DNA from 3 places in the Lelliottia jeotgali genome. Region 1 is predicted to be linked to each of the others. Evidence: predicted binding sites of a transcription regulator. Region 1 holds the regulator's gene; each other region holds the start of a gene.
The links. The regulator PhoB, encoded in region 1, activates phosphate uptake and scavenging genes when phosphate is short. The targets are predictions, from matches to a motif close to CTGTCATAAAACTGNCNNAT.
Positions count from the first base shown of each region.

Region 2: pstS (phosphate ABC transporter substrate-binding protein PstS) is a predicted target of PhoB. The motif match lies at 7,270-7,289, and genes of this name have one in related genera.
Region 3: uvrB (excinuclease ABC subunit UvrB) is a predicted target of PhoB. The motif match lies at 2,729-2,748, and genes of this name have one in related genera.

Region 1 is NZ_JAENMQ010000005.1:108,053-118,172, reverse strand. Features, by position in the region: gene brnQ (branched-chain amino acid transporter carrier protein BrnQ) at 1-598, opposite strand, end outside; gene phoR (phosphate regulon sensor histidine kinase PhoR) at 1,008-2,303, opposite strand; gene phoB (phosphate response regulator transcription factor PhoB) at 2,325-3,014, opposite strand; gene sbcD (exonuclease subunit SbcD) at 3,273-4,478, shown strand; gene sbcC (exonuclease subunit SbcC) at 4,475-7,606, shown strand; gene JBO43_RS12395 (hypothetical protein) at 7,863-8,228, shown strand; gene mak (fructokinase) at 8,501-9,406, opposite strand; gene rdgC (recombination-associated protein RdgC) at 9,530-10,120, shown strand, end outside.
Region 2 is NZ_JAENMQ010000014.1:83,800-93,919, reverse strand. Features, by position in the region: gene atpD (F0F1 ATP synthase subunit beta) at 1-358, shown strand, start outside; gene JBO43_RS20290 (F0F1 ATP synthase subunit epsilon) at 379-798, shown strand; gene JBO43_RS20285 (right-handed parallel beta-helix repeat-containing protein) at 1,102-3,198, opposite strand; gene glmU (bifunctional UDP-N-acetylglucosamine diphosphorylase/glucosamine-1-phosphate N-acetyltransferase GlmU) at 3,543-4,913, shown strand; gene glmS (glutamine--fructose-6-phosphate transaminase (isomerizing)) at 5,248-7,077, shown strand; gene pstS (phosphate ABC transporter substrate-binding protein PstS) at 7,377-8,417, shown strand; gene pstC (phosphate ABC transporter permease PstC) at 8,546-9,505, shown strand; gene pstA (phosphate ABC transporter permease PstA) at 9,505-10,120, shown strand, end outside.
Region 3 is NZ_JAENMQ010000010.1:79,786-89,905, reverse strand. Features, by position in the region: gene yvcK (uridine diphosphate-N-acetylglucosamine-binding protein YvcK) at 1-379, shown strand, start outside; gene uvrB (excinuclease ABC subunit UvrB) at 482-2,497, opposite strand; gene JBO43_RS17165 (ABC transporter ATP-binding protein) at 3,204-3,926, shown strand; gene bioD (dethiobiotin synthase) at 3,889-4,590, opposite strand; gene bioC (malonyl-ACP O-methyltransferase BioC) at 4,583-5,338, opposite strand; gene bioF (8-amino-7-oxononanoate synthase) at 5,322-6,476, opposite strand; gene bioB (biotin synthase BioB) at 6,473-7,501, opposite strand; gene bioA (adenosylmethionine--8-amino-7-oxononanoate transaminase) at 7,695-9,002, shown strand; gene JBO43_RS17135 (kinase inhibitor) at 9,072-9,548, shown strand; gene hutH (histidine ammonia-lyase) at 9,734-10,120, opposite strand, start outside.

The sequences.
Region 1 (10,120 bases):
TAGTGTCCATAGTCAGATAGCCATTCACGAAACCGTTGGAGAATGCCGCCGTTTTGTAGGCGTCCAGCGATTCGCTGATAGGACCCGCCGGCCACATGATGGCCGCCACGGCCAGCACGATCAGCGCCAGAATTTTCATCGGTGCCAGGAAGTTGCCCACGGTATCCAGCAGTTTGCCCGGATAGAGGGAGACCAGAATCACCAGCGCGAAATAAACCAGGCTATAAATCAGCAGCGGCAGCGCGCCGTCGCCGGTTAGCGGAGCAATCCCGACTTCAAAAGAGACGGTTGCAGTACGCGGGGTCGCAAACAGCGGGCCGACCGCCAGATAGCAGACCGTCGCCAGCAGAATACCCGCCACTTTACCGATCGGGGTGCTGAGACTATCGACGCCGCCACCGACTTTCGCCAGCGCCACGACGGTCAGAACCGGTAGACCGACCGCAGTAATCAGGAAGCCAATAGCTGCCGTCCAGACGTGTTCACCCGCCTGCAAGCCAACCATAGGAGGAAAAATGATGTTACCTGCGCCGACGAACAGCGCAAAAGTCATAAAGCCCAGCGCGATGATGTCACGCGATTTTAAATGATGGGTCATAGAACCTTACTGCCTGTGGATGTGGTGTTGAAAACGTTGAGATTTTCGCCATCCCAAATGGGATGATACAGCGGAAAATTGACTCAATTTCAGCGGGATATGCTCCCGTCATGCCGTGGCGAAGAATAGTTTTTCGATTTACCACGCAAATACAGTCGGTATGACAGTATATGGGGCGCAATTTAAACGCTTATAACGTTTAAAGGCAAGGAGGGATCTGAAAACCAGAACAATATGCCAGCATGAAAATGCAGACCAGAACAATCCGCTAAGGTTAAGAAAAACTCATGGCTAATCATGCGAACAAAAAAGCAACAACCGTATAATATTCATTCGCGTTTCGCTTGACTGCAAAGCAAACAGGCCAGCAAACGCTGGCCTGTGGAAAGGAAGGCTGACACACGCGCAATCAGGCACTTTTTTTGGCAATCAAACGTTCCGGGATAACAAAACTAAACCGCGTGCCTTTGCCCGGCGTGCTCTGAATATCGAGGCGGCTGTCGTGATGATTCACCGCATGTTTCACAATCGCCAGCCCAAGACCGCTGCCCCCCGTTTGCCGCGAGCGTGCTTTATCCACGCGATAAAACCGCTCGGTCAAACGCGGAATATGCTCCGGACCAATCCCCGGCCCATCATCTTCCACGCTGAACTCCGCGCCGGTCGGGACATGCTGCCAGCGCACCACAATATGTGTGCCCTCCGGCGTATGGTTCACCGCGTTATACACCAGGTTTGATATCGCACTGCGCAGCTGGTCTTCGCTTCCCAGCACCTTCAGACTGTTATCCAGTTCAAAGGTAAACTGATGTTTTTTATGGCTCAGCGTCTGCGCTTCACGTTCCACCACTCGCAGCATCATCGGCACGTCGATCGTTTCATTCAACGCCAGCGTCGGCGCAGCTTCAATTTTCGATAGCGTCAGCAGCTGTTTCACCAGCCCTTCCATGCGATGGGTCTGTTCGCGCATGGTGTGCAGCGCTTTCTCGCGCGGCGCACCCTCGAGCGTCTGCTCCTGCATCATCTCGAGATAGCCTTGCAGCACCGTCAGCGGCGTGCGCAGCTCATGGCTGACGTTGGCGAAGAAGTTCCGCCTCGCGCCTTCAAGCTGGTGCATCTGGGTCACATCGCGCGCCACCATCAACCACTGCTGATCGCTATAGGGCATCACGCGGATCTCAAGATGTCGGCCATTGTTCAGCACCAGATTGTGCGGGCGCGTAAAGTCGCGTTTTTTCAGGTAATGGGTGAATTCAGGGTAACGCAGGAGGTTCAGGATGTTTTGGCCGTTATCGTCCGGCCAGCGCAGTCCGAGCAGCTGTTGCGCCAGGCCGTTACACCAAAAAATGGTCCCTTCTTCGGTGGTCAGAATGACGGCATCTGGCAGCGACTCCGCCCCGCTGCGAAAGCGTTTGATCAGGCTTCCCAGCTCGCGACGGCGCTTTTTATTACGCATTTGCATCTGGTGCAGGCCGTACAACAGCGGTTCCCAGCTGCCGCTTCCCGGCGGTGGCGTCATGCTGCGATCGACCCACAGCCACCAGGAAAGACGCAGTAAATTCCAAAAATGCCAGACCAATAGCCCGGTTACTGCCGCCAGTAAAAACCACGGCAGATGACCAAAAATCGCCCCCAAAATGGCGGCGGGGATACAGCATAAGATCAGTTCAAAAACGAGCCTTTTCCATGACAGACGTTCCAGCACGCGTCACACTCCTGTCATTGTTCAGAAACGGGTCGAAAAACGATAACCCGTACCGCGGACCGTCTGCACCATACGATCGTGGCCGCTGTGTTCCAGCGCTTTACGCAAGCGGCGAATATGCACATCTACCGTTCTGTCTTCGACATAGACGTTAGTCCCCCAGACGTTATTCAGCAACTGTTCGCGACTGTAAACGCGTTCCGGATGAGTCATGAAGAAGTGCAAAAGTTTGAATTCTGTCGGGCCCATGTCCAGCGGGTTTTCGCCAGTCATGACACGATGTGAGGTTGGGTCGAGGCTCAAGCCCTGCATTTCGATCACCTCTTCCACCGCCATCGGTGAAATACGGCGCATCACGGCTTTAATACGTGCCACCAGCTCTTTCGGTGAGAACGGCTTGGTGATGTAATCATCCGCGCCAGTTTCCAGACCGCGCACGCGATCCTCTTCTTCACCACGCGCCGTCAGCATGACCACCGGGATATCGCGGGTCATCGCTTCGCGTTTAATGTGCTTGATAAATTGCAGGCCAGAACCGCCGGGCAACATCCAGTCAAGCAGAATCAAATCGGGCCAGGGTTCGTTCAGTTGATTCACCGCGCTGTCATAATCTTCCGCCTCAACCGGCTGGAAGCCATTTTGTTCGAGCACGAAGCACACCATTTCGCGAATCGGAGCTTCATCTTCTACGACCAGAATACGTCTCGCCATACTTTGCCCTGTCTTATTAATGTATTAGTTTGGAATGCGGCGCCATTATGCGTCAGATTTGTGACAGATTTATGAAAAACATTTCCACTATGAATGGCAAACCGTTGTTTTATTACAGCGGTTATTTTCCAGCCACAGGAACCTTAGATACACAAAATCATTCAAGTTGCATCAAGGTGAGCAGATGTAGCCAACGCAGAGGCAGCCTGAAGGATGAAGTGTATAATCCCGTTCACTCTTTTTTGCCACGGAACTGTTATGCGCATACTTCACACCTCGGACTGGCATCTGGGTCAAAATTTTTACAGTAAAAGTCGTGCCGCCGAACATGAGGCTTTCCTGAACTGGCTGCTGGAGACAGCGCAGTCGCAGGAGGTGGACGCCATCATCGTCGCCGGAGACATTTTTGACACCGGGCAGCCGCCGAGCTATGCGCGAGAACTCTACAACCGCTTCGTGGTGAATTTGCAGCAGACGGGCTGCCATCTGGTGATCGTCGCGGGCAACCACGATTCCGTCGCCACGCTCAACGAATCCCGCGACATTCTCGCGTTTCTGAATACCACTGTAGTGGCTAACGCAGGACATGCCCCACAAATCCTGAAAAAACGCGATGGCACCCCGGGCGCCGTGCTTTGCCCTATTCCTTTTTTGCGCCCGCGCGATATTGTCCAGAGCCAGGCCGGGCTATCCGGCGGCGAAAAGCAGCAGCATCTGTTACAGGCGATCACCGATTATTATCAGCAACAATACGTGGATGCCTGCGCGCTGCGCGGCGACGCGGCGCTGCCCGTCATCGCTACCGGGCATCTGACCACCGTCGGCGCCAGCAAAAGTGACGCGGTGCGCGAGATTTACATCGGTACGCTGGACGCCTTCCCGGCGCAAAATTTCCCCCCTGCCGATTACATCGCTCTTGGACACATTCACCGCGCACAGGTCATTGGTGGCTGCGAACACATCCGCTACTGCGGCTCGCCGATCTCCCTCAGCTTTGATGAAACCGGAAAAGGAAAAAGCGTCCATCTGGTGAGCTTTAGCTACGGTAAACTGAGCGCCGTCGAGACTCTGGTCGTTCCAGTCACGCAACCGCTGGCGATGCTTAAGGGCGATTTGAACGCCATCGCCGCGCAGCTTGAGCAGTGGCGCGGCGTAGAGCAGTCCCCGCCCGTGTGGCTGGATATCGAAATCAGCACCGATGAATATCTGCATGACATGCAGCGCAAAATCCAGACACTGACCGAAGACCTGCCCGTAGAAGTGTTGCTGGTGCGCCGCAGCCGCGAACAGCGCGAGAAAATTCTGTTAAGCGCCCAGCGCGAAACACTCAGCGAGTTAAAAGTCGAGGAGGTGTTCGAACGTCGCCTGGCGCAGGAAGATATTGATGATGCGCAGCGCAAACGCCTCAATGAACTGTTCACCCACACCCTGCACGCGCTGCATGACGAGGAAAATAACGCATGAAAATTCTCAGCCTGCGTCTGAAAAACCTCAACTCCCTGAAGGGTGAATGGAAAATCGACTTCATCGCCGAGCCGTTTGCCAGCAACGGGCTGTTCGCCATTACCGGTGCGACCGGTGCGGGAAAAACCACCCTGCTCGATGCCATCTGCCTGGCGCTTTATCACGAGACGCCACGCCTGAATACGGTCTCGCAGTCGCAAAACGATCTGATGACCCGCGACACGGCGGAGTGTCTCGCCGAAGTGGAGTTCGAAGTGAAAGGCGTGGCCTATCGCGCATTCTGGAGCCAGAATCGCGCCCGCAACCAGCCGGACGGGAACTTACAGGCACCGCGTGTGGAACTGGCCCAGTGCGAAGACGGCAAAATTCTCGCCGATAAGGTAAAAGATAAACTCGATCTCACGGCCTCGCTGACCGGGCTGGACTATGGGCGGTTTACCCGTTCGATGCTGCTGTCGCAAGGGCAGTTCGCGGCGTTTCTCAACGCGAAACCCAAAGAGCGTGCAGAGCTTTTAGAAGAGCTGACTGGCACGGAGATCTACGGCCAAATCTCCGCAATGGTGTTTGAAAAGCACAAAACAGCGCGAACCGAGCTGGAAATGCGTGAAGCGCAGGCGGCAGGCGTCGTACTTCTAAGCGAAGAGCAGCAACAGCAGCTGCAACAGGGTTTGCAGGTACTTACTGACGAAGAGAAAACCCTGCTCAGCGAACAGCAATACCGTTCGCAGGATTTTCAGTGGCTGACGCGCCATGACGAACTGCTCCGCGAGCAGCAGCGTGCAACCGCAGCCCTGGAGCAGGCACAAACGGCGCTGAACCAGGCCGCGCCAGAGCTGGCAAAGTTACAGCTGGCACAACCTGCCGCGCTACTCCGCCCCCTCTGGGAACGCCAGCAGGAGCAGACCACGCGTCTGGCGCAGACCAGGCAGCAAATTACAGAAGTAAACACTCGCTTACTCACCCGAATCGCGTTGCGCTCACGCATTCGTCATACCGCACTACACACTCGCGAGCAGCTACAGGCTGAACATCACGCCCTGATGCAATGGCTGGCAGAACACGATCGTTTTCGCCAGTGGGGCCAGGAGATCGCCGGCTGGCGTGCGCACTTTGCTCAGTTGAATCGTGATAAAAACCAGCGCGCTGCGCTCGCTGTTCGTATCGCGGAATTACGTCAAAAGCAGGGAAGCTTGCCGGAGAGCACGCTGACGCTGACGGCGGAAGATGTCGGCGCAGCGATGGAGAAACAATCGCAGACTCGTGCCACACGCCAGCGTCTCACTGCGCTGCAAGCCCGCTATCAGCCGCTACAAAAGCGACTTAAACAGAACAGCGAAAGCGTATTAAAAGCGCAGGCCGATCAGGCCGCACTCAATACCACGCTGGAGCAGCGTCGCCAGCAATACAAAGAAAAAAAGCAGCACTACCAGGACATTGAAACGCTCTGCAAGCAGGAAGAGAAAATCAAAAGTCTGGAAGCGGAGCGCGCGCTGCTGCAGGCCGGGCTGCCTTGTCCACTGTGTGGTTCTGTCACCCATCCGGCGGTCACGGATTATCAGGCGCTGGAGCTGAGCGCCAACCAGCAGCGTCGCGATCGGCTGGCAAAAGAGGTCGCCGATCTGAAAGACGAGGGTCTGCTCATTGTGGGCCAGGTCAATGCCCTGACTCAGCAGATCCAGAGAGAAAATGCAGAGAGCCAGTCGCTGTCTCAGGAAGAGCAAGCGCTCACTAAAGAGTGGCAGGAGGTGTGTGCGGCCCTGAATATCACCCTGAATATTCAGGAAGATATTGCCCCTTGGTTGAGCGAACAGGAACATTATGAGCGCCAGCTGTATCAGTTGAGTCAGCGCCTGGCGCTGCAAAGCCAGCTTAACGAACAAGAAGAGCAGGATCGCCAGTATCAGCAACAGCAGGCGGCAGCCCGAACGGCGCTGGAAAAGGCTCTGCTGGCGCTGTCTCTGACGGTTCCTGAGGAAGGCGCAGAAGCGGCATGGCTGGCCGCACGTGAAACCGAATCCGCCCAGTGGCAGGAAAAACAGACACAAAGTCAGGCTATTCAGGAACGAATAAACGTCCTGACGCCGCTGCTCGACACCCTTCCTGCAACTGACACGGCAGAAATGGAACCGGCTATTCCTGATAACTGGCGCGAAATCCATGACCAGTGTGTTTCTCTTCAAAGCCAGCTCGCCACTTTACAGCAGCAGGAAGGGCTGGAAAGCGAACGGTTGCTGGAGTCGCAAAAGCAGTTTTCCGCCGCACTGACAGCCAGCATCTTCGTCGACAGAGAGGCTTTCCTCGCCGCCCTGCTGGATAACGACACTCTCCAGCATCTGGAAAAACTGAAACAAACGCTGGAAAGTCAGATCCAGCAGGCAACAGCGCTCTCCACAGAGGCCAGCCAAAGAGTGCAAACTCACCAGGTACTACGCCCGGAAGGACTGGAAAGCGATGCGCAGACGCTACAGGCACAGCTGCAAAATCTGGCCCAACAGCTACGCGAAAACACCACCCGACAGGGCGAAATCCGCCAGCAGCTCAAGCAGGACAGCGATAACCGTCTTCATCAGCAAGGATTGATGCAGCAGATTGAAGAAGCCGCGCGTCTGGCGGATGACTGGGGATATCTGAATTCGCTCATCGGCTCCAGTACCGGCGATCGTTTCCGTAAATTTGCCCAGGGGCTGACGCTCGACAATCTGGTGTGGCTGGCAAATCAGCAGCTCAACCGCCTGCACGGACGCTATCTGTTGCAACGCAAGGCCAGCGATGCGCTGGAGCTGGAAGTGGTCGATACCTGGCAGGCCGATGCGGTGCGTGATACACGCACACTCTCCGGTGGTGAAAGCTTCCTGGTGAGTCTGGCGCTGGCGCTGGCGCTGTCTGACCTGGTAAGCCATAAAACGCGTATCGATTCGCTATTCCTCGATGAAGGGTTTGGCACGCTCGACAGCGAAACGCTTGATACGGCGCTGGACGCGCTGGATGCCCTTAACGCGACGGGAAAAACCATTGGCGTCATCAGCCACGTCGAAGCAATGAAAGAGCGCATTCCGGTACAAATTAAAGTGAAGAAAATTAACGGGCTGGGGTATAGCAAGCTAGACCGGGAGTTTGCGGTGGAGTGAGGTTAAAGATTGGGGCTGCATCCCAGCCCCAGATTTATGTCTGATTATTACAAATCGCAAAAAATGTGACGACGATCAAAAAGCCGTTTTTAATATTATTTAACCTATGGCGACTTAATTCGCTCCTGTAAGACATTCCTTGCTCGCATATTACCCACCGTTCCTTCGTGGTTGATTTCTTGTTTCTTATTGTCTGGCTTTCACAGGCCTATGGATATTATTCCACTTATTGGGAGCAACCATTATTGAGGATCGTATGCGCTATTTACTTCCTGTTCTATTACCGATTGCTCTGGCTGGATGTGCAACGGTATCCACCACTAAAACTATTCAGGTGACGCCACAACCTGGTGCTGACCATATCGTCGTGGATACAAATGCGACCGCACGCTGCAAAGATATTTTCTTTATCATTACATGCAAAGTGAATCTTGAGATGACGCCGGTTGGCGGAATGGAAAATACGCCTGCAACGGCATCACTGGTCACGCCTGCCCCGACACCCGTTGTTAGCGCAACTGTGACGAGCCGACTGGAAGAACTGGATAAGTTAAAATCTCAAAAACTTATTAACGCCAAAGAATATCAGATAAAACGTACCGAGATTTTGAGAGGCTTATAATGAAAAAAATATGTTATCTTTCTTTAGCAATTGCGGCCTTATTATTACAAGGCTGTGTCAATATTGGCACCTCAAAGTCCGTATCTATTCCAGTTAATCCGTCGCAAAAAAGTGTAATGGTGACCAGTACGGCGACGGTTCACTGCAAAGACTATCTCATCGTGTTTAAATGCAATATAGATGTTAACACGCAGTCAATGTAAACATATTACTGTCCGGAGCGATTGCTTTGCCAAATAAAAAGCCTGAAGTTTTCCTTCAGGCTTGTCATATTAATTAGGCCATAACCACGCCGCACCGCGCACACCACTTGAATCACCGTGTACCGCTTTGCGGATCGGGGTTTCGCATTCCCCGCCAAAGACCCACTGTTTCACCAGATTAGGGACCGTGGTGTATATCCGGTCGACGTTGCTCATGCCACCGCCCAGCACGATCACATCCGGGTCAAGAATATTGACGACGTGCGCCAGCGATTTCGCCAGACGCATTTCGTAGCGGCTCAACGCCAGTTCGGCAACGGCGTCGTGTTCTTCAACCAGGCGCATAATCTCGTTGCCTTTCAGCGGCTGACCGCTCAGGCGACGATAATCGGTAGCAAAACCGGTGCCGGAAATAAATGTCTCGATACAGCCCTGTTTGCCGCAGTAGCACGGCACTTCGGCACGGTATTTGAGTTCATCCTCGTCCATCCACGGTAAGGGGTTATGCCCCCACTCGCCCGCCGTGCCGTTGCCGCCGATGTGCGCGCGACCATTGAACGCCACGCCCGCGCCGCAGCCGGTGCCAATAATCACGGCAAAGACGGTCTGGGCCCCGGCCGCCGCGCCGTCAATGGCCTCCGACACTGCCAGACAGTTAGCGTCATTCGCCAGCCGCACTTCGCGGTTCAGGCGTGCACTCAAATCTTTATCAAACGGCTGCCCGTTAAGCCAGGTGGAGTTCGCGTTTTTCACCACGCCCGTGTAAGGCGAGATAGAGCCAGGGATCCCCATTCCCACCGTGCCGGTCTGTCCGGTGGCGGTTTCCGCCATCCCGACCAGAGTCGCGATCGTTTCAATGGTTTGCTGGTAGTCGTCACGCGGCGTTGGCAGTCGATGGCGAAATAATTGCTCGCCGCTATCGCTCAGCGCAATGACTTCTGTTTTAGTGCCGCCCAAATCAATCCCAATACGCACAGAACTCTCCTCATTATTTTGATTATCAACAGAGTAGAAGCCGGCTACCCGATTAGCAATGCAAGCACTGCGACAATTCGTTATCATGCCCGCTGATTTAACGACAAGGCCGTGGAAATTATCATGCTGTGGTTCAAAAATTTGATGGTTTACCGTCTCAGCCGCGACGTTTCGCTGCGTGCGGAAGAGATGGAAAAACAGTTAGCCGCCTACACCTTTACCCCATGCGGTAGCCAGGATATGGCAAAAACCGGCTGGGTTTCCCCGATGGGTTCCCAAAGCGATGCTCTGACCCACTCCTCGACTAATGGGCAAATCATTCTTTGCGCGCGCCAGGAACAAAAAATCCTGCCGTCGCCCGTCGTGAAGCAGGCGCTGGAAGCGAAAATTTTCAAGCTCGAGGCCGAACAAGGCCGCAAGCTGAAAAAAACTGAAAAAGATTCCCTGAAGGATGAAGTGCTGCACTCTCTGCTGCCACGCGCCTTTAGCCGCTTCAGCCAGACCATGATGTGGATCGACACCATAAACGATTTGATCATGGTGGACTGCGCGAGCGCCAAGAAAGCAGAAGATACGCTGGCTCTGCTGCGTAAAAGCCTGGGGTCGCTCCCGGTGGTTCCACTGGCGATGGAAAATCCAATCGAACTGACGCTGACCGAATGGGTCCGCAGCGGCAGCCCGGCGCAAGGTTTCCAGCTGCTGGATGAAGCCGAA
Region 2 (10,120 bases), on a different contig from region 1:
CCGTCAGCTGGATCCACTGGTTGTTGGTCAGGAACACTACGACACCGCGCGTGGCGTTCAGTCCATCCTGCAGCGTTACCAGGAACTGAAAGACATCATCGCGATCCTGGGTATGGACGAACTGTCTGAAGAAGACAAACTGGTGGTAGCACGTGCGCGTAAGATCCAGCGCTTCCTGTCCCAGCCGTTCTTCGTTGCAGAAGTCTTTACCGGTTCTCCGGGTAAATTCGTATCGCTGAAAGATACCATCCGTGGCTTTAAAGGCATCATGGAAGGCGAATACGATCACCTGCCAGAGCAGGCGTTCTATATGGTTGGCACCATCGATGAAGCTGTCGAGAAAGCCAAAAAACTTTAACGCCTTAATCGGAGGGTGATATGGCAATGACTTACCACCTGGACGTCGTCAGCGCAGAGCAACAAATGTTCTCTGGTCTGGTCGAGAAAATCCAGGTAACGGGCAGTGAAGGTGAACTGGGTATTTTCCCAGGGCACGCCCCGCTGCTCACCGCCATTAAGCCTGGTATGATCCGCATCGTAAAACAGTTCGGTCATGAAGAGTTTATCTATCTGTCCGGCGGCATTCTTGAAGTGCAGCCTGGTAGTGTGACCGTTCTTGCTGATACCGCTATTCGTGGACAGGATCTCGACGAAGCACGAGCTCTGGAAGCGAAGCGTAAAGCAGAAGAGCACATTAAGAGCTCTCATGGCGACGTGGATTACGCACAGGCCTCAGCTGAGCTGGCTAAAGCGATCGCGAAACTTCGCGTTATCGAGTTAACCAAAAAAGCGATGTAACACCGGCTTGAAAAGCACAAAAGCCAGTCTGGATTCCAGACTGGCTTTTTTTATGGCTGCGTTTCAGATTTTATGGAACTGAAAAGGTGTTTTAATATTTTGTGATTTTCGTCACAAAAATATTGATCGGTTAAAAATTGAGGAGTAGACTTCTTTTTGTGATGTGTGTCACATAATTAACTCCAGCAAAATTGGGATACCAACATGAAACTGATCAATAAAGTCATCGCTCTCTTCAGCAACATGAACGTCTCTTTCGGTACGTTCAACCTGTAATCTGCTGTATGCCGAGTGGCGCCACGCTTACCGTTGTGTGATAAGCGAAGCGCCATCTGGCAGCTCTTCCCCGTTGTTATTCACGCTCTTCCCGTCCGCGATAAAATAGTTCGTCTCATCTATATTCCCGACCACAGCATCATCATAGCGACCGGGCTGCGTGCGTATGGATTTATTCCCGCTGAACACACCTTGCGTTGAAGCGTTGCCATACGGGCTCGGACGAAAGATAAAGTTAAAGCGTTGATTGTCCACCGCCACATTGTTCGTCACCACCAGCTTGCCGGGATTGAAGTTGTCGGTAAATCCATCCAGATGATTCCCTTCCGCTTTGCTGTTACTCACCTCATGCGCCACCGGCTGCCCTTCTCCACCCAGTTTAAAGCCGTTGCTGGTGTTATTGCGGGCGATTGAATTCTCGATCACCACAACGCCGTTTGCGCCATCTTCTATCTTATTAAACAGATCAAAACCGTCGTCGATGTTGTCGTGCGAATAGCAATTTTCCAGACGATTGCCCTCCCCGACACGCATCTTCACTGCAAAACCATCGGCATTGATTTTGCCGGGATCTTCATTGGCGTAGGATTCAGAGTTAATCACCCGGTTATTGCTTGCCCACAGCGCGCGGCCCACGTTATCCGGGGACGATATTTGAATGCCCGTATCGTCGTTACGGTATGCGGTGACATTTTCAATCAGGTTATGGCTGCCCTGTATGCGCAGGCTTTTGTCGGTAATATCCACGCCCTTGATATCCCAGTAGCTGGCATCCACCAGCAGACCGTGAATCACGGCCTTGCCGTCTGCCTGCAATATTTTGCGCCGATCGGCGTTGCCGCTGGCAGACAGTGGAATTTCGCTGCGCGGATAATCCCCGGCTTTAAGGACGATAGTCCCGCCCGGTGCGAGCAGGTCAATTGCTGTGGCTAAATCCAGCGGCGAGGCGAGCGTGCCTTTTCCGTCGGCTTTTCCATCAGGCGCGGCGTGAATTGTCATTTCTGTAAATTCATTCACTTTATCAACGGTAAATTGCTGCTGAATCGCCTCGCCCTGCGCGGGGGTAAAGCTCAGGTTAAAGGTATTATTTTCTGTCAGCGTGGTTGGCAAGGAATACATTTCCCCGGCTTTGACTGCTTTATCATTACCGATCACCACTTCGTTCTGGCGCACACTAAACACGCCATCGTTATTCGCTCGGGCCTGAACAAGGTACTTATCAGAGGTGCTTTTGCTGGCGGAAGTTAGCTGTACGACAACCGGTAGCGCTTTTGCCTGCCAGGGTTTCGAGGCCGAAGTTTCTGCGACCGAGGTGGTCAGCGAGGCGTCCGTTACGGTGATTTTGGCATTACGCGAGGCGAAAAATCCGACGTAATAGTGGTCTTTATCCTGCACCGAGATCAAGTCCGCACGCGGTACGCTTTGGCTGATCCACTCGTCACTTCCTACGGGAGACCAGGCGGTGATAAAGCCGTCGTTGGTGCGTTGCAGCTTCAGGCGAAATTCCGGCGTTTTGCCCAGGTCGATCTCTTCTTTATAGCTCTGCTTTTTGATTGCCGCGCCCGCGTTACCCCAGGGTTGGGAAATCCCTTCGCGGGTGACCGCCTGCATTTTGACTCGCTGATGGTCCTTTTTATCCTGCGTCATAATGGCATTCATTACCAGGTTTGAGGCCGCTGGAAACTCTTCATAACCCTCTTTTAGCGGCTGCTGGCGCGGCACGCCAATGACATCGCGTACCAGAAGTCCGGCCCCTTCCTGCGCGGCGGGTTTTGCGCCATTCTCCGGGCCAAACTGCTCAACTTTGACGGTGGCCAACAATTCGAAATTCTCGCGAGTCGGCAGTTCGGTATAGAAAAAGGTTAACCCGTCGTGAGAATTGGCGATCTTGCCGCCACGACTTTCAATGGTGATGGGTTTTGAGAGATCGGCCATGTCCTGCGGCGTCAGCTTTTTGCCGTCAATGGTGACGTCGTTGACGCCTATTTTTTCCGGCAACACGTTAGACGAAAAGTTAAGATCGGTTGATTGCCCAAAGGCAATCGCTTTCCAGACGTGCTGCCCGGCAGCAGAAACAGCAAAGGAGCTACACATCATTAGGGCCAGAGGTATTTTATAATTCATCTTATTCTCCTGATTGATAATTGAGCGCCATTATCATCAAGATGAAACAGTGTTTCTTTTTTAGGTGTCACAATATTGAATAATTAAAACGCTGTTTTGCTTTGTGCGGATCTTTATTCTTGAGGCGAAAAAATCGCTAACCTGTTGTGAACCCTTGCGACTAGCCTTAAGAAAGCTATTTTCCAGAGAAAAAGTGATTTACTCTGACCGCAAAACTATCCTCAAATAGCGAATATCGCCGGATGTTGAACGTTTTACCAGCGTTCCATTTTATGACGCAAAATATGTAGAATTTTCAACGTCAAAGGGTTTTACTTCTCACTCAAATTACAGTCAGGACGCGTATGTTGAATAATACGATGAGCGTGGTCATCCTTGCCGCTGGCAAAGGTACGCGCATGTATTCCGATCTTCCTAAGGTGCTACACACGCTGGCAGGAAAGCCAATGGTGCAGCATGTCATTGATGCTGCTGGGGAACTTGGCGCAAGCAAGGTCCATCTGGTGTATGGCCACGGCGGAGATTTGCTCAAGCAAACCCTGCGTGATGACAAACTCAACTGGGTCCTTCAGGCAGAACAGCTGGGAACGGGCCATGCGATGCAGCAGGCCGCGCCGTTCTTTGCGGATGACGAAGACATTCTGATGCTCTACGGCGATGTCCCGCTGATCGCGGTAGAAACGCTGACTCGCCTGCGTGAAGCCAAACCGCAGGGTGGAATCGGCTTACTGACCGTAAAACTCGACGATCCCACCGGCTATGGCCGCATCACGCGTGAAAACGGCAAAGTGACCGGCATCGTTGAGCACAAAGATGCCTCAGACGAACAGCGTCAGATTCAGGAAATCAATACGGGTATCCTGATCGCCAACGGCGCGGACATGAAGCGTTGGCTGGCAAAACTGAACAATAACAATGCACAGGGTGAATACTACATCACCGATATCATTGCCCTGGCGCACCACGAAGGGAATGAGATTGTCGCTGTTCATCCCGAGCGTCTGAGCGAAGTTGAGGGCGTGAACAACCGCTTGCAACTTTCCCGTCTGGAACGTGTTTATCAGGCCGAGCAGGCCGAAAAACTGCTGCTGGCGGGCGTGATGCTTCGCGATCCGGCGCGTTTTGACCTGCGCGGGACGCTGGAACATGGGCGCGATGTCGAAATTGACACTAACGTTATTATTGAAGGTCAGGTCACGCTTGGGAATCGCGTCAAAATCGGCACTGGCTGTGTTATCAAAAACAGCGTCATTGGCGATGACTGCGAGATTAGTCCATACAGCGTAGTAGAAGATGCGCACCTGGAAGCGGCCTGCACCATCGGTCCGTTCGCGCGTCTGCGTCCAGGCGCTGAGTTGCTGGAAGGCGCGCACGTTGGCAACTTTGTTGAAATGAAAAAAGCGCGTCTGGGTAAAGGCTCCAAAGCGGGCCATCTGAGCTATCTGGGCGATGCGGAAATCGGCGACAACGTGAATATCGGTGCGGGTACGATCACCTGTAACTACGATGGCGCGAACAAGTTTAAAACCATCATCGGTGACGATGTGTTTGTCGGTTCCGATACCCAGCTGGTGGCTCCGGTGACGATCGGTAAAGGCGTGACCATCGCTGCCGGAACGACCGTGACGCGCGATGTGGCGGATAATGAGCTGGTGCTCAGCCGCGTACCGCAGGTGCACAAGCAAGGCTGGCAGCGCCCGGTGAAGAAAAAGTAACAACAAGGCGGGTGGCGCTTCGCTTACCCGCCCTACAATTTTGTCTGTCGGCGTCGCCGATGGATGTGGGGTGAGGGGATAACATAATCCCCCGCCCAAAGGCAGTACCTAAAAATATAACCCCACTCTCTACAAGGCTCGGGGCGCCCTAAAAAGGCATACTCAAAGGATTTCGCGTTGTGACAAGGCGGCAAACGTGAGAGTCCATGGGAGCTTACTTAAGTAAGTGACCATGGCGAGCACGTGCAGCCAACGCAGTCACAGCGTGAAGGACGAAGAGTAATACAGGTCAGCGACAACGCATGGCATAACGCCATTCTCAGGAAATCTAACTATGTGTGGAATTGTTGGCGCAGTTGCGCAGCGTGATATTGCTGAAATCCTTCTCGAAGGTTTACGTCGTCTGGAATACCGTGGCTACGACTCAGCCGGTCTGGCAGTCGTTGATGCAGAAGGTCATATGACTCGTCTGCGTCGTCTCGGTAAAGTGCAAATGCTGGCGCAAGCCGCGGAAGAAACGCCTCTGCACGGCGGAACCGGCATCGCGCACACCCGCTGGGCGACGCACGGCGAACCTTCAGAAGGCAACGCGCACCCGCATGTGTCTGAACACATTGTGGTGGTGCATAACGGCATTATCGAAAACCACGAACCGCTGCGCGAAGAGTTGAAAGCGCGTGGCTATACCTTTGTCTCTGAAACTGACACCGAAGTTATCGCGCACCTGGTTCACTGGGAGCTTGAGCAGGGCGGTACGCTGCGCGAAGCCGTGTTGCGCGCCATTCCTCAGCTGCGTGGCGCGTACGGTACGGTAATCATGGATTCTCGCGATCCAAGCACCCTGCTGGCGGCACGTTCCGGCAGCCCGATGGTTATCGGCATGGGTATGGGCGAGAACTTCATTGCTTCCGATCAGCTGGCTCTGCTGCCGGTGACGCGTCGCTTTATTTTCCTCGAAGAGGGTGACATCGCGGAAGTGACCCGTCGCAGCGTGACGGTGTTTGATAATTCCGGCGCGCTGGTCAAGCGTCAGGAGATCGAATCGAATCTGCAGTACGATGCGGGCGACAAAGGCGCGTACCGTCATTACATGCAGAAAGAGATCTACGAGCAGCCGAACGCGATAAAGAACACATTGACCGGGCGTATTAACCACGGTGAGGTGGACCTGAGCGAGCTGGGTGCCAACGCCAACGAAATGCTGGCGAACGTCGAGCATATCCAGATCGTGGCCTGCGGCACCTCTTACAACTCGGGTATGGTTTCGCGCTATTGGTTTGAAGCGCTGGCGGGCGTGCCGTGCGATGTCGAAATCGCCTCGGAATTCCGCTACCGCAAATCTGCTGTGCGCCGTAACAGCCTGATGATCACCCTTTCCCAGTCCGGCGAAACGGCGGATACCCTGGCGGCGCTGCGTCTGTCAAAAGAGCTGGGCTATCTCGGTTCTCTGGCGATCTGCAACGTCCCAGGCTCTTCGCTGGTGCGTGAATCCGATCTGGCGCTGATGACCAAAGCGGGCACCGAAATCGGCGTAGCATCGACCAAAGCGTTCACCACTCAGCTGACCGTGCTGTTGATGCTGGTGGCGAAACTGGCGCGTCTGAAAGGCCAGGATGCCTCTATTGAGCACGATATCGTTCACGGGCTGCAGGCGCTGCCGAGCCGTATCGAGCAGATGCTGTCCCAGGACAAACGCATCGAAGCCCTGGCTGAAGATTTCTCTGACAAACACCACGCCCTGTTCCTTGGCCGTGGCGATCAGTATCCTATTGCGCTGGAAGGTGCACTGAAGCTGAAAGAGATCTCTTACATCCATGCGGAAGCCTACGCTGCTGGCGAGCTGAAACACGGCCCGCTGGCGCTGATTGATGCCGATATGCCGGTGATTGTTGTGGCGCCTAACAACGAACTGCTGGAAAAACTGAAATCGAACATCGAAGAAGTGCGTGCCCGTGGCGGCCAGCTGTACGTCTTCGCCGATCAGGATGCCGGGTTTGTCAGCAACGACAACATGCACATCATCGAGATGCCGCACGTCGAAGAAGTTATTGCCCCAATCTTCTACACCGTTCCGCTGCAGCTGCTGGCGTATCACGTCGCGCTGATCAAAGGAACCGACGTCGATCAGCCACGTAACCTGGCGAAATCCGTTACCGTAGAATAATCCCTTCAGGCTCCACTTTCGGGTGGAGCTTTTTTCACCCCCTCCCGTTTTTTTTATTTATGACAATCTGTCATCTTCAGCTACTTTTTTAGTGTCATAGAAATAAAATTTTTCTGAAATCGCACTGTCATATAGTCGGCTAACACGATGATTGTTAATGATAATTTTGCCAATTCTTAAATCAAACTTTCAGTGTCATAAAACTGTCATAATTCGTACATTTATCTGTCACCTGTTTGTCCTACTTTGCTCATCGTAGCCACTCAAACAATGATTTACGAAATCTTGCAGGAGACATTATGAAAGTTATGCGTACCACTGTCGCAACTGTTGTCGCCGCGACCTTATCTCTGAGCGCTTTCTCTGTATTCGCAGAAGCAAGCCTGACTGGCGCTGGTGCAACATTCCCTGCGCCGGTGTATGCCAAATGGGCTGATACTTACCAGAAAGAAACCGGTAACAAGGTTAACTATCAGGGTATCGGCTCCTCCGGTGGCGTGAAACAAATTACCGCGAACACCGTCGATTTCGGCGCATCAGACGCTCCATTGTCTGATGACAAACTGGCGCAGGAAGGTCTGTTCCAGTTCCCAACCGTTATCGGTGGTGTTGTGCTGGCCGTGAATATCCCTGGCCTGAAATCTGGCGAACTGGTGCTGGATGGCAAAACCCTGGGTGATATCTATCTCGGCAAAATCAAAAAATGGGATGACGAAGCCATCACCAAACTGAACCCAGGTGTCAAACTGCCTTCGCAGAACATCGCCGTGGTTCGTCGCGCTGACGGTTCCGGTACCTCCTTCGTCTTCACCAGCTACCTGGCGAAAGTGAACGAAGAGTGGAAATCCAAAATCGGTTCGGGCTCTACCGTGAACTGGCCGACTGGTCTGGGCGGTAAAGGTAACGACGGTATCGCCGCGTTCGTACAGCGTCTGCCTGGCTCAATCGGCTACGTAGAGTACGCTTACGCTAAGCAGAACAACCTGGCTTACACCAAGCTGATCTCTGCCGATGGCAAACCGGTTAGCCCGACTGAAGAGAACTTTGCGAATGCTGCTAAAGGCGCAGACTGGAGCAAAACCTTCGCACAGGATCTGACTAACCAGAAAGGTGACGGCGCGTGGCCAATCACGTCTACCACCTTCATCCTGGTCCACAAAGATCAGAAGAAACCTGAGCAGGGCGCTGAAGTGCTGAAGTTCTTTGACTGGGCGTACAAAAACGGCGGCAAACAGGCTAATGACCTGGATTACGCCAGCCTGCCGGACAGCGTGGTTGAGCAGATTCGTGCTGCATGGAAAACCAACGTCAAAGACAGCAGCGGTAAAGCGCTGTACTAACAGGATATATTTAACGAAGATGGCGGGTGGCGCTACACTTACCCGCCCTACGGTTTAATCTGTAGGCCCGGTAAGCGTAAGCGCCACCGGGCATAATCGTAAAACGTCTCAAAATAGAAGAGTGATTTATGGCTGCAACCAAGCCTGCTTTTAGCCCTCCGGGGAAACATGGTGACAAAATTTTCAGCGCGCTGGTAAGACTGGCTGCGCTGATTGTGCTATTGCTGCTGGGCGGCATTATCGTGTCACTGATATTCTCCTCCTGGCCGAGCATCCAGAAATTCGGTTTTGCCTTCCTGTGGACCAAAGAGTGGGACGCGCCAAACGACATCTACGGTGCGCTGGTGCCGATCTACGGCACGCTGATGACCTCGTTCATCGCCCTGCTGATCGCGGTTCCGGTAAGCTTTGGTATCGCCCTGTTCCTGACAGAGCTGGCACCAAACTGGCTGAAGCGCCCTCTGGGTATCGCGATTGAACTGCTGGCGGCGATCCCGAGTATCGTTTACGGCATGTGGGGCTTATTCATCTTTGCGCCACTGTTTGCGACTTACTTCCAGGAACCGGTGGGGAACATTCTTTCCAATATCCCGTTTGTGGGCGCGCTGTTCTCCGGCCCGGCGTTCGGGATTGGTATCCTGGCCGCAGGCGTTATCCTCGCTATCATGATTATTCCGTACATTGCGGCGGTTATGCGCGATGTGTTCGAACAAACTCCGGTGATGATGAAAGAGTCGGCCTACGGCATCGGCTGCACCACCTGGGAAGTTATCTGGCGTATCGTTCTGCCGTTCACCAAAAATGGTGTGATTGGCGGTGTAATGCTCGGCTTAGGTCGCGCGCTGGGTGAAACTATGGCCGTGACCTTTATCATCGGTAACACTTACCAGCTCGACAGCGTCTCGCTGTACATGCCTGGCAACAGCATCACCTCTGCGCTGGCGAATGAGTTCGCTGAAGCGGAATCGGGGCTGCACGTGGCGGCGCTGATGGAGCTGGGTCTGATCCTGTTTGTTATCACCTTCATTGTTCTGGCGATCTCTAAGTTTATGATTATGCGCCTCGCAAAAAGTGAGGGGGCACGCTAATGACAACGCTCGAAATGCAGTCCACCGCTCAACTGGCTGAATCTCGCCGCAAAATGCAGGCGCGTCGCCGTATGAAAAACCGTCTGGCGCTGACGCTGTCGATGGCGACTATGGCGTTTGGTCTGTTCTGGCTGGTGTGGATCTTGTTCTCTACCGTAACGCGCGGTATCGATGGTATGTCGATTGCGCTGTTCACCGAAATGACTCCGCCGCCGAATACCGCTGGTGGTGGTCTTGCGAACGCCCTGGCGGGTAGCGGATTACTGATCCTGTGGGCGACCGCTGTCGGTACGCCGCTCGGCATCATGGCGGGGATTTATCTGGCGGAATATGGCCGTAAATCCTGGGTCGCAGAAGTGATTCGTTTCATCAACGATATCCTGCTTTCTGCGCCGTCTATCGTGGTCGGTTTGTTCGTTTACACCATCGTGGTCGCACAGATGGAACACTTCTCCGGCTGGGCGGGCGTGATTGCGCTGGCGCTGCTGCAGGTGCCTATCGTGATTCGTACCACCGAGAACATGCTGAAACTGGTGCCGGACAGCCTGCGTGAAGCGGCTTATGCGCTGGGGACACCGAAATGGAAGATGATTTCGGCGATCACCCTGAAAGCGT
Region 3 (10,120 bases), on a different contig from region 1:
GGAAGCCATTAGCGAAGCGGATCTCATCCTCATCGGCCCTGGAAGTTTTTACACCAGCCTGATGCCGCTGCTGCTGGTGAAAGAGCTGGCGCAGGCGCTACGCAGGACGCCCGCGCCGATGGTGTATATCGGCAATCTGGGCAAAGAGCTCAGCCCCGCCGCAGCAAGCCTGTCGCTTGCCGATAAACTGAATCTGATGGAGCAGTACGTCGGTAAGAAAATTATCGACGGTGTAGTGGTTGGACCGAAGGTGGATGTTTCAGGGATGGAAGGCCGGGTGGTGGTGCAGGAAGAGTTAGAAGCGAGCGATATTAAATATCGCCACGACCGGCATCTGTTGCGCCTGGCGCTGGAGAAAGCGATTCAGGCGCTGGGGTAAGCATTTTTTCAGTGCGGTCTGGTGCCCTCACCCCGCCCTCTCCCACAGGGAGAGGGAGAAAACACTAAAAACGGCAACCTTCGGGTTGCCGTTTTGCTTTTGTCACGAAGCCGCAATAAACAAATCCCGCAGCTTATGCAGCTGATCGCGGATCTGCGCCGCCTCTTCAAACTCCAGATTCTGCGCATGCTGCATCATCTGCCCTTCCAGCTCGTGGATTTTCTGCTGCAGCGCTTTCGGCGTCAGCAGCACTTCAACCGGATCGGCCTCAACCGGATGACGCGCTTTGCCGCGTCCTTTGGTTTTCGCCAGACCCTGACCGAGCGCCAGAATATCCACCACCTTCTTGTTCAGACCCTGTGGCGTAATGCCGTTTTCTTCGTTGTACTGCTGCTGTTTCTCTCGACGGCGCTCCGTTTCGCTAATGGCTTTGGCCATCGATGCCGTGATTTTGTCACCGTACAGAATCGCTTTACCGTTGATGTTACGTGCCGCACGACCAATGGTCTGAATTAACGATCGCTCAGAACGCAGGAAGCCCTCTTTGTCGGCATCCAGAATCGCCACCAACGACACTTCCGGCATGTCGAGGCCTTCTCGCAGCAGGTTGATCCCCACCAGCACGTCAAACTCGCCGAGACGTAAATCGCGGATGATCTCCATACGCTCAACGGTATCAATATCCGAGTGCAGATAGCGCACGCGCTCACCGTGCTCTTCCAGGTATTCGGTTAGATCTTCTGCCATGCGTTTGGTCAGCGTGGTAACCAGAACACGTTCGTTGATGGATGCACGGGCGCGGATTTCCGACAGTAAATCGTCGACCTGAGTGCCAACAGGGCGTACCTCGATAATGGGGTCCAGCAGACCGGTTGGGCGCACCACCTGATCAACCACCTCGTCGCCCGATTTTTCCAGCTCGTAGTTGCCCGGTGTCGCCGACACGTAAATCGTCTGCGGAGCCAGCGCCTCGAACTCTTCAAACTTCATCGGGCGGTTATCGAGCGCCGACGGCAGGCGGAAACCATACTCCACCAGCGTCTCTTTACGCGCACGGTCACCGCGGTACATGCCGCCGATTTGCGGAATGGTGACGTGGGATTCATCCACCACCAGCAGGCCGTCCGCCGGGAGATAATCAAATAACGTTGGCGGCGCTTCGCCAGGACCCCGCCCGGAGAGATAGCGCGAGTAGTTTTCGATTCCCGAGCAATAGCCCAGCTCGTTCATCATCTCCAGATCGAACTGCGTGCGCTGGCTCAGGCGCTGCTCTTCAAGCAGTTTGTTGTTTTCCAGCAGAACTTTACGCCGGTCTGCCAGCTCAACTTTAATCTCTTCCATCGCCTGAATAATACGTTCGCGCGGCGTCACATAGTGAGTTTTTGGATAGATGGTAAAGCGCTGAATCACCGACTCAATGTGACCGGTCAGCGGATCAAACAATGACAGCCGCTCGACCTCTTCATCGAACAGTTCCACGCGCAGGGCCAGATCGTCAGATTCAGCCGGGAAGATATCAATCACTTCACCGCGCACCCGGAAAGTACCGCGCTGGAAGGCCTGATCGTTACGCGCATATTGCAGCTCGGTCAGACGACGCAAGATTGCACGCTGATCGATGATCATCCCGTTGGTCAGATGCAGCATCATTTTGAGGTAGAGATCCGGGTCGCCCAGACCGTAGATCGCGGAAACCGATGCCACCACAATCACGTCCCGGCGCTCCAGCAGCGCCTTGGTTGCCGACAGACGCATCTGCTCAATATGTTCGTTGACCGAGGCATCCTTCTCAATGAAGGTGTCTGAGCTTGGCACATAGGCTTCTGGCTGGTAGTAATCGTAGTAGGAGACGAAATACTCGACGGCGTTTTCCGGGAAAAATTCTTTCATCTCGCCATACAGCTGCGCCGCCAGAGTTTTGTTGGGAGCCAGCACCATCGTCGGGCGCTGCAAATCCGCAATCACGTTGGCGACGGTAAAGGTTTTACCCGAACCGGTCACGCCCAGCAGCGTCTGGTGCGCCAGCCCGTCTTCCAGCCCCTCTTTCAGGCGGCGGATCGCCTCCGGCTGATCGCCAGAGGGACGGAAGGCAGAATTCAATTTGAACAATTTACTCATGGGCGGCAACCTGATGACGGAAAAAACGGCAGGTGAGTAATTTTACTCGCGGCTGGCAAATTTGCCAGTAATAAATACTGGATGTAAAACCAGTAGCGTGTAAGGATATCTGGATTAGCATCCGCTTAATGAGCGCGAAACGGGGTGAAATTTAAGCTGCGACGAGATAAAACACCAGCCGTATGCGGTTATCCCCAGAACATTTCTCATTTTAACATTTGTCAAGCCAGGTAATGATAGTTTTATGGCAGCGCGTGACACTTTCATGACGCTGATTGCTTTTGTCTAACTATTTAATTAATAGAAGATATTTCTTAAAGCCGCGTTTCGCACCAATTCAGGCGCAGGCCGCGTATTCTCTCGCTTGCCTCAAGTTTTCTAACTCTAATGCACATGGTTATCCACAGGAATAGTGGATAACTGCTTCCAGCCCATACAGACCGCCACTCGCCAAATTCCCGGCTTTTCCCAAGGGCATGCCCATAAAAAATATTTATCGCTCTTTTTTGATGATTATCAGACCCACAGCGCATAACGACTGGTGAGATCTTAATCACAATTCAGTCATTCTGTGGCCTGTAGCCGCGCTTAACCTTTGTGAGCGTAATCTTAAAATCGCCGCTTATTTGACCGAACTGCAGTTTATGGCAGGGGTTTTGCACATTCCTGTGACGTCTTGTCCCTCACGCGTTACCAGGAGAGCATTATGTTAAGTCTGCGCGCTGTTAATCAGTTTTACGGAAGCCAGCACACGCTGTGGAATGTGGATTTAGATTTGCCGCCGGGGATGTGCACGGGCGTTATTGGGCTGCCGGGCATGGGTAAAACGACGCTGATCAACTGCATCACCGGCCAGCTACCGATAGAAAGTGGCACCATTATCTGGCATGAAACCGGCTCACCGCCGTGCAATTTACGCGCAGATGCACCTGAGCAGTGCGCGATGCCGGGCATTGGCTATGTTTCACAGGACAGGCGGATATTCTCGCAGCTGACGGTCGAGGAGAATCTGCATGTTGCGATGCGTGCCAAAGGCACACCGGATGCAGGCGCAAGTGCTGAGATTTACGACCTCTTTCCCCAGCTCTGGCCGCTGCGCCACGCCCGAGCAACGGGTATGTCGCCCGATGAGCAATATCAATTGGCGCTGGCCAATGCGCTCATCAATCGCCCTCGACTGCTGATTCTGGATGAGCCGCTGCACGGCACAGGAAATACCTTTGCCCACAAGTTAGGACAACTGCTGATGCGCCTGAGCCGGGAGCTGGGAATGACGGTGCTGTTAGCGGAACAACAGCTGTCGTTTATCCGCCGGGTGGCGGATCGTTTTTGCGTGCTGTATCGCGGACGTAACGTGGCCCAAGGCCACGTAAACGAACTGGATGAGGCGCTTATCGCGCACTGGATGTCGCGGGATGCAAGGCGCTGAGATCAAGATACTGCCCGGTCTCGGCGTGTTCTGCGCCTTCAGCCAGCCACGGAATTTCCCCGAGAAACGGCGCGGGAAGCACGCGCTGCAACGTAGCGAGATATTCCTGATGACGTTTCCCTGGCGCAACGACGTCGTTGGCAATCCAGCCCGCGAAGCGCAAACCGGCCTGTTGAATCGCCTGTGCGGTGAGCATCGCGTGATTGATGCAGCCCAGTTTGACGCCGACCACGAGGATCACCGGCAGCTGTTCGTCCTGCACCCAATCGGCGAAGGTTTGATTATCTGAGAGCGGCGTAAACCAGCCGCCCGCCCCTTCAACCAGCACCCATTCCGCCTGCTGCTCCAGCGCCCTCAGGCCCGCAGAGAGCACCGGGAATTCAATTGGGCGTTGCTCGTCGGCGCTGATGATGTGGGGCGACGTCGGTTCCGCAAAGGTGTACGGATTCACCTCCTCGTAAGCCAGCGGAAGTGTGCTGTTGCGTTGCAACGCCAGCGCGTCGGAATTGCGCAAGCCTTCCGCCGTCATCTCGCTGCCCGACGCGACAGGTTTGTATCCGGCAGTCATAAAACCCTGCATACGTGCGGCCTGTAACAGCGCAGAGCTGGCGACGGTTTTACCCACTTCGGTATCCGTTCCGGTGACAAAATAACGTTCACTCACGTTCGATAATCCCATGAAATAATTGATAAGAGAGCGGAAATTCACCCCGCTCGCGCGGCCACGTCAGTTCGAGTCGGTTAAGTTCGCCGCGCGTCAGCGGTTTGCGTGCCCGTCCGCTGTGCAGATGGGTGGCGCCAATTCCTTTCAGCGAGCGCATGGCGCTCAGCGCATCCGTGAATCCAAGCGTCACAATCTGCGTGGTGGCTCGAAAACGCCATCCTTCCATCGCACTTTCTACCTCGTTCTGCGATAAAAAACGGTTGGCGTGCGGCTGTTCATCCACCGCGCGCCACGCCTGATTTAGCTCCGGCAGTGAGTTATCCAGCAGCGTGGTAAACGCAACGATTCCTCCCGGTCGCGTCACCCGATACAGCTCGCGTAGCGCCTGCGGCAAACTGGCGCACCACTGCACCGCCAGATGGCTCCAGACCAGGTCAAACTGCGCGTCAGGTAACGGAATCGCTTCGATATCCGCCAGCAGATAATCATCCGCCGCCTGCTGATAGCGTGCCTGCTCCAGCATTTGCGCCGAGAGATCGAGCGCCGTCACGTGGCTGCCCGTCTCGCGCCAGGCACGGCTGTTCGCACCGGGACCACAGCCCGCATCCAGTACGGCATTGAACCTCCCTGCGTCGAGAAAGGCTTTCAGCCCGTGAGCGCTGCGGCGCTGCAATTCATCATGCTGAGAGTAGCTCTGCGCCGCCCGCCCAAAGGCCGAGGCAATGGCCTGCTTATTCACCTGCGTCATGCAGCGCCTCCAGTAAATCCTCGATATCCTGCGCGTGGTGCGCGGCGGTCAAGGTTAGACGCAGACGCGCTGTACCCGCTGGAACCGTCGGCGGACGGATCGCCGTCACCCACATCCCCCGCTCGCGAAGCTGCTGCGCCAGCCGTAATGTGCGGCTGTTTTCACCGACAATCAGCGGCTGAATGGCGCTTTGCGATTGCGTCATCTGCCACGGCAGTTCGCCAACGCCAGCCCGGAAGCGCTGAATATGCGCCGCCAGAATTTGCCGACGCTGTTCACCCTCGTCGCTCCGAATCACGTTTAGCGCTTCCTGCAGCGCCACCGCCTGCGCGGGCGGCATACTGGTGCTGTAGATCAGATGGCGGGCAAATTGCAGCAAATAATCGGCCACCGAGTCACTGCACAGCACCGCTGCACCGCTGATGCCAAACCCTTTGCCAAAGGTCACAACTAGCAGTTCCGGTTTCACATCCTGGCTGGCGGCACTCCCGCGCCCTGCTTCGCCGAGCACGCCAATGCCGTGGGCATCATCCACCAGCAGCCAGGCATCGTGCCGCCGGGCGGTGGCGTGCAATTCACCCAGCGGTGCGCTGTCGCCGTCCATGCTGAATACCCCTTCGGTCACCACCAGCTGTTGCCCTTCGCAGGGTTTCTCCAGCAGCGCATCGAGCTGTTTCACGTCGTTGTGGGCAAACCGACGCAGCTGCGCCGGGCTGAGACTGGCGGCTTCCAGCAGCGAAGCGTGGCTCAGACGGTCGGCGACAATCCGATCCTCTTTACCCACCAGCGCGGCGATCAGTGCCTGATTAGCAGCAAAACCGGAGATAAACAGCAGCGCGCGCGAATAGCCGAGCCAGTCGGCAAGCTGCTCTTCCAGCGCCTGATGTGCGGTGGTGTAGCCCGTCACATGCCCCGAGCCACCGCTTCCCACGCCATACCTATCTGCCCCCTGCTGCCAGGCGCGGACAATCGCCGGGTGCTGGCTTAAGCCCAGATAATCGTTGCTGGAGAAATTGCAGAACTGGCGCTGGTCGCGAAGCAGAAAGCGCCCGCCGCCCTTGACGGCTGAGCGCGTGCGAAACGCGTCCGCCGCCCGGCGTTCGTCAAGGGCGGCATCGATACGATGTTGCCAGGTCATACGGTCGCGGCGTTGTAATACTGTTCGGTGTCGGCGTTGAAAAGCTGCTGTTCCAGCTCGTTATCGCCCGTCAGCACTTCGGTCTGATGCGGATTCAGCCCTAGCTTGCGGAACAGCTGAACGTCTTTGTCCTCTTCCGGGTTCGGCGTGGTCAGCAGTTTGCAGCCGTAGAAAATCGAGTTGGCGCCCGCCATAAAGCACATCGCCTGAGTCTGTTCATTCATCTGCTCGCGGCCTGCGGAAAGGCGCACGAACGAGGTTGGCATCATGATGCGCGCCACGGCGATAGTGCGGATAAAATCAAAGGCATCCACATCGTCGTTATCCGCCATCGGTGTACCTTTGACCTTGACCAGCATGTTGATCGGCACGCTTTCAGGCGGCGTCGGCAGATTCGCCAGCTGGAGCAGCAGGCCCGCGCGATCTTTCACCGTTTCGCCTAAGCCGACGATCCCCCCGGAGCAGACCTTAATCCCGGCATCTCGTACCTTGCCGAGGGTGTCCAGACGCTCCTGATAGGTACGGGTGGTGATGATGTTGCCGTAGAATTCCGGCGAGGTGTCGAGGTTGTGGTTGTAGTAGTCCAGCCCCGCCGCCGACAGGCGCTGCGCCTGGGTTTCGTTCAGTGTGCCGAGGGTCATACAGGCTTCAAGGCCCATCTCTTTCACGCCTTGCACCATCTGCTCGAGATACGGCATATCGCGGTCGTGCGGGTTTTTCCACGCCGCCCCCATGCAGAATCGGGTCGAACCGGCATTTTTCGCTTTACGCGCCGAGTCGAGAACCTGCTCAACTTCCATCAGACGCTCGGCTTCAAGCCCGGTTTTATAGCGCGCACTTTGCGGGCAATATTTGCAGTCTTCCGGGCAGGCACCGGTTTTGATCGACAGCAGCGTGCTGACCTGCACATGACGCGGATCGAAGTGCTGGCGGTGGATTTGCTGGGCTTCGAACATCAGTTCGAGGAAAGGTTTGTTAAATAATTCGGTGACTTGCGACATTGTCCAGCGCGGGTGATTAGCCATCGGGCTTCTCCAAAAGTTACACTTCATATTTCGCGCGGCCTCTTTGTTGGCTGCGCTTGCTCACTCCGGTCACATAGTTATCTATGCTCCCGGGGATTCGCTCGCTTGCCGCCGCGATGCCACACGAAATATTTCGTGTACTGTTAATTAACTGTGGGTTCGGTTTATACTCGTAAACCTAAAACTTTTCAAAATGGTTTACAAGTCGATTATGACCCAGGACGATCTCGCCTTCGACAAGCAGCATATCTGGCACCCCTACACCTCCATGACCCAGCCGTTACCCGTCTATCCGGTCGCCTCAGCGCGCGGGTGCGAACTGCATCTCGCCACCGGCGAAACGCTGGTCGATGGGATGTCCTCCTGGTGGGCGACCATCCACGGGTACAACCATCCGCGCCTGAATGCGGCGATGAAAACGCAAATTGACCAGATGTCCCACGTGATGTTTGGCGGGATCACCCATCAGCCAGCGATTGACCTTTGCCGTCGTCTGGTGTCCATGACTCCGGCATCGCTGGAATGCGTTTTCCTCGCCGATTCGGGTTCGGTGGCGGTGGAAGTGGCGATGAAAATGGCACTGCAGTACTGGCAGGCGAAAGGCGATCCGCGCCAGCGTTTCCTGACCTTCCGCAACGGCTATCACGGCGACACCTTCGGCGCGATGTCAGTCTGCGATCCGGATAACTCCATGCACAGCCTGTGGCAGGGCTATCTGCCGGAAAACCTGTTTGCTCCGGCCCCGCAGAGCCGTTTTGGCGGCGAGTGGAACGAGATGGATATGGTCGGCTTTGCCCGTCTGATGGCGGCCCATCGCCACGAGATCGCCGCTGTGATTCTGGAGCCAGTGGTCCAGGGCGCAGGCGGGATGCGCATGTACCACCCGGAATGGTTAAAACGTATTCGCAAGATGTGCGACCGCGAAGGCATCTTGCTGATCGCCGACGAAATCGCCACCGGGTTTGGTCGCACCGGTAAGCTGTTTGCCTGCGAACACGCGGACATTGCGCCGGATATTTTGTGCCTCGGTAAAGCCCTAACGGGCGGCACCATGACGCTTTCCGCTACGCTGACCACGCGTCACGTCGCGGACACCATCAGCGACGGCGAAGCGGGTTGCTTTATGCATGGCCCGACGTTTATGGGTAATCCCCTGGCCTGCGCGGTCGCCAGCGAAAGTCTGGCCATTCTGGAAAATGGCGAATGGCGGGCGCAGGTGGCGGCTATCGAATCACAACTCACGCACGAACTGGCAGGCGCGGCGGATTCTGAATTTGTCGCCGATGTGCGGGTGCTGGGGGCGATTGGCGTGGTCGAAACGACACATCCTGTCAACATGGCGGTGTTACAACGGTTCTTCGTCGAGCGCGGCGTGTGGGTGCGTCCGTTCGGCAAACTGATCTACCTGATGCCACCGTACATCATTACGCCTGCGCAGTTGCAGAAACTGACGGATGCGGTGATCGAAGCCGTTAACATTCCCGCACATTTTGCGATTTAACCCAACGCGTTAGCCTCGGTATGCTGTGGATGGTTTACACTTTTTGCACGGCTACCGAGGAGAAATCGCATGAAGATTATCAGTCAGGATCTGCGCGACGGCGAAAAATTGCCCGAACGCCACGTGTTCAATGGCATGGGTTATCAGGGCGATAATATTTCGCCGCACCTGGCCTGGGACGAGGTTCCGCCCGGAACCAAGAGTTTTGTCGTGACCTGCTACGACCCGGACGCGCCGACCGGTTCCGGCTGGTGGCACTGGATTGTCGCCAATCTCCCCGCCGACACGCGCGTGCTGCCGCAGGGTTCCGGCTCAGATTTGGTGGCCTTACCTGATGGGGCAGTTCAAACCCGCACCGATTTTGGTAAAGCGGGATACGGCGGCGCGGCGCCACCGAAAGGCGAAACGCACCGGTATATTTTCACCGTGCATGCGCTGGACGTTGAGAAAATTGACGTAGATGAAGACGCGAGCGGCGCGATGGTAGGCTTTAACGTGCATTTTCATACGCTGGGAAGTGCGTCGATTACGGCGATGTATATCTGATCGAGCGGGCTGGGCCCCTCACCCTAACCCTCTCCCCACGGGAGAGGGAAATGTACGGTGCGGTTTTCTCCCTCTCCCGTGGGAGAAGGAATTGTTCGGTGCGGTTTTCTCCCTCTCCCGTGGGAGAGGGAATTGTTCGGTGCGGTTTTCTCCCTCTCCCGTGGGAGAGGGCCGGGGTGAGGGCATCAGACCGCACACACCGCTGGCAACAACCCCACCAGACTCCCCGCATTCAGCAGCTCCATCGCCTTATCAATATCCGGCGCAAAGAAACGGTCGTCGTCATAGTGTGTCACGTGTTCGCGCAAATTCTGCCGCGCCTGCTCCAGCAGCGGGCTGGATTTTAGACCTTCGCGCAGATCGATTCCCTGCACTGCCGCCAGCCACTCGACCGCAATCACCCCGCGCGTGTTGTACGCCATCTCCCACAGACGACGCCCGGCGGCAGGCGCCATCGACACATGGTCTTCCTGATTGGCGGACGTCGGCAGGCTATCGACGCTGTGCGGATGCGACAGCGCTTTGTTCTCGCTCGCCAGTGCCGCAGCCGTCACCTGGGCAATCATAAACCC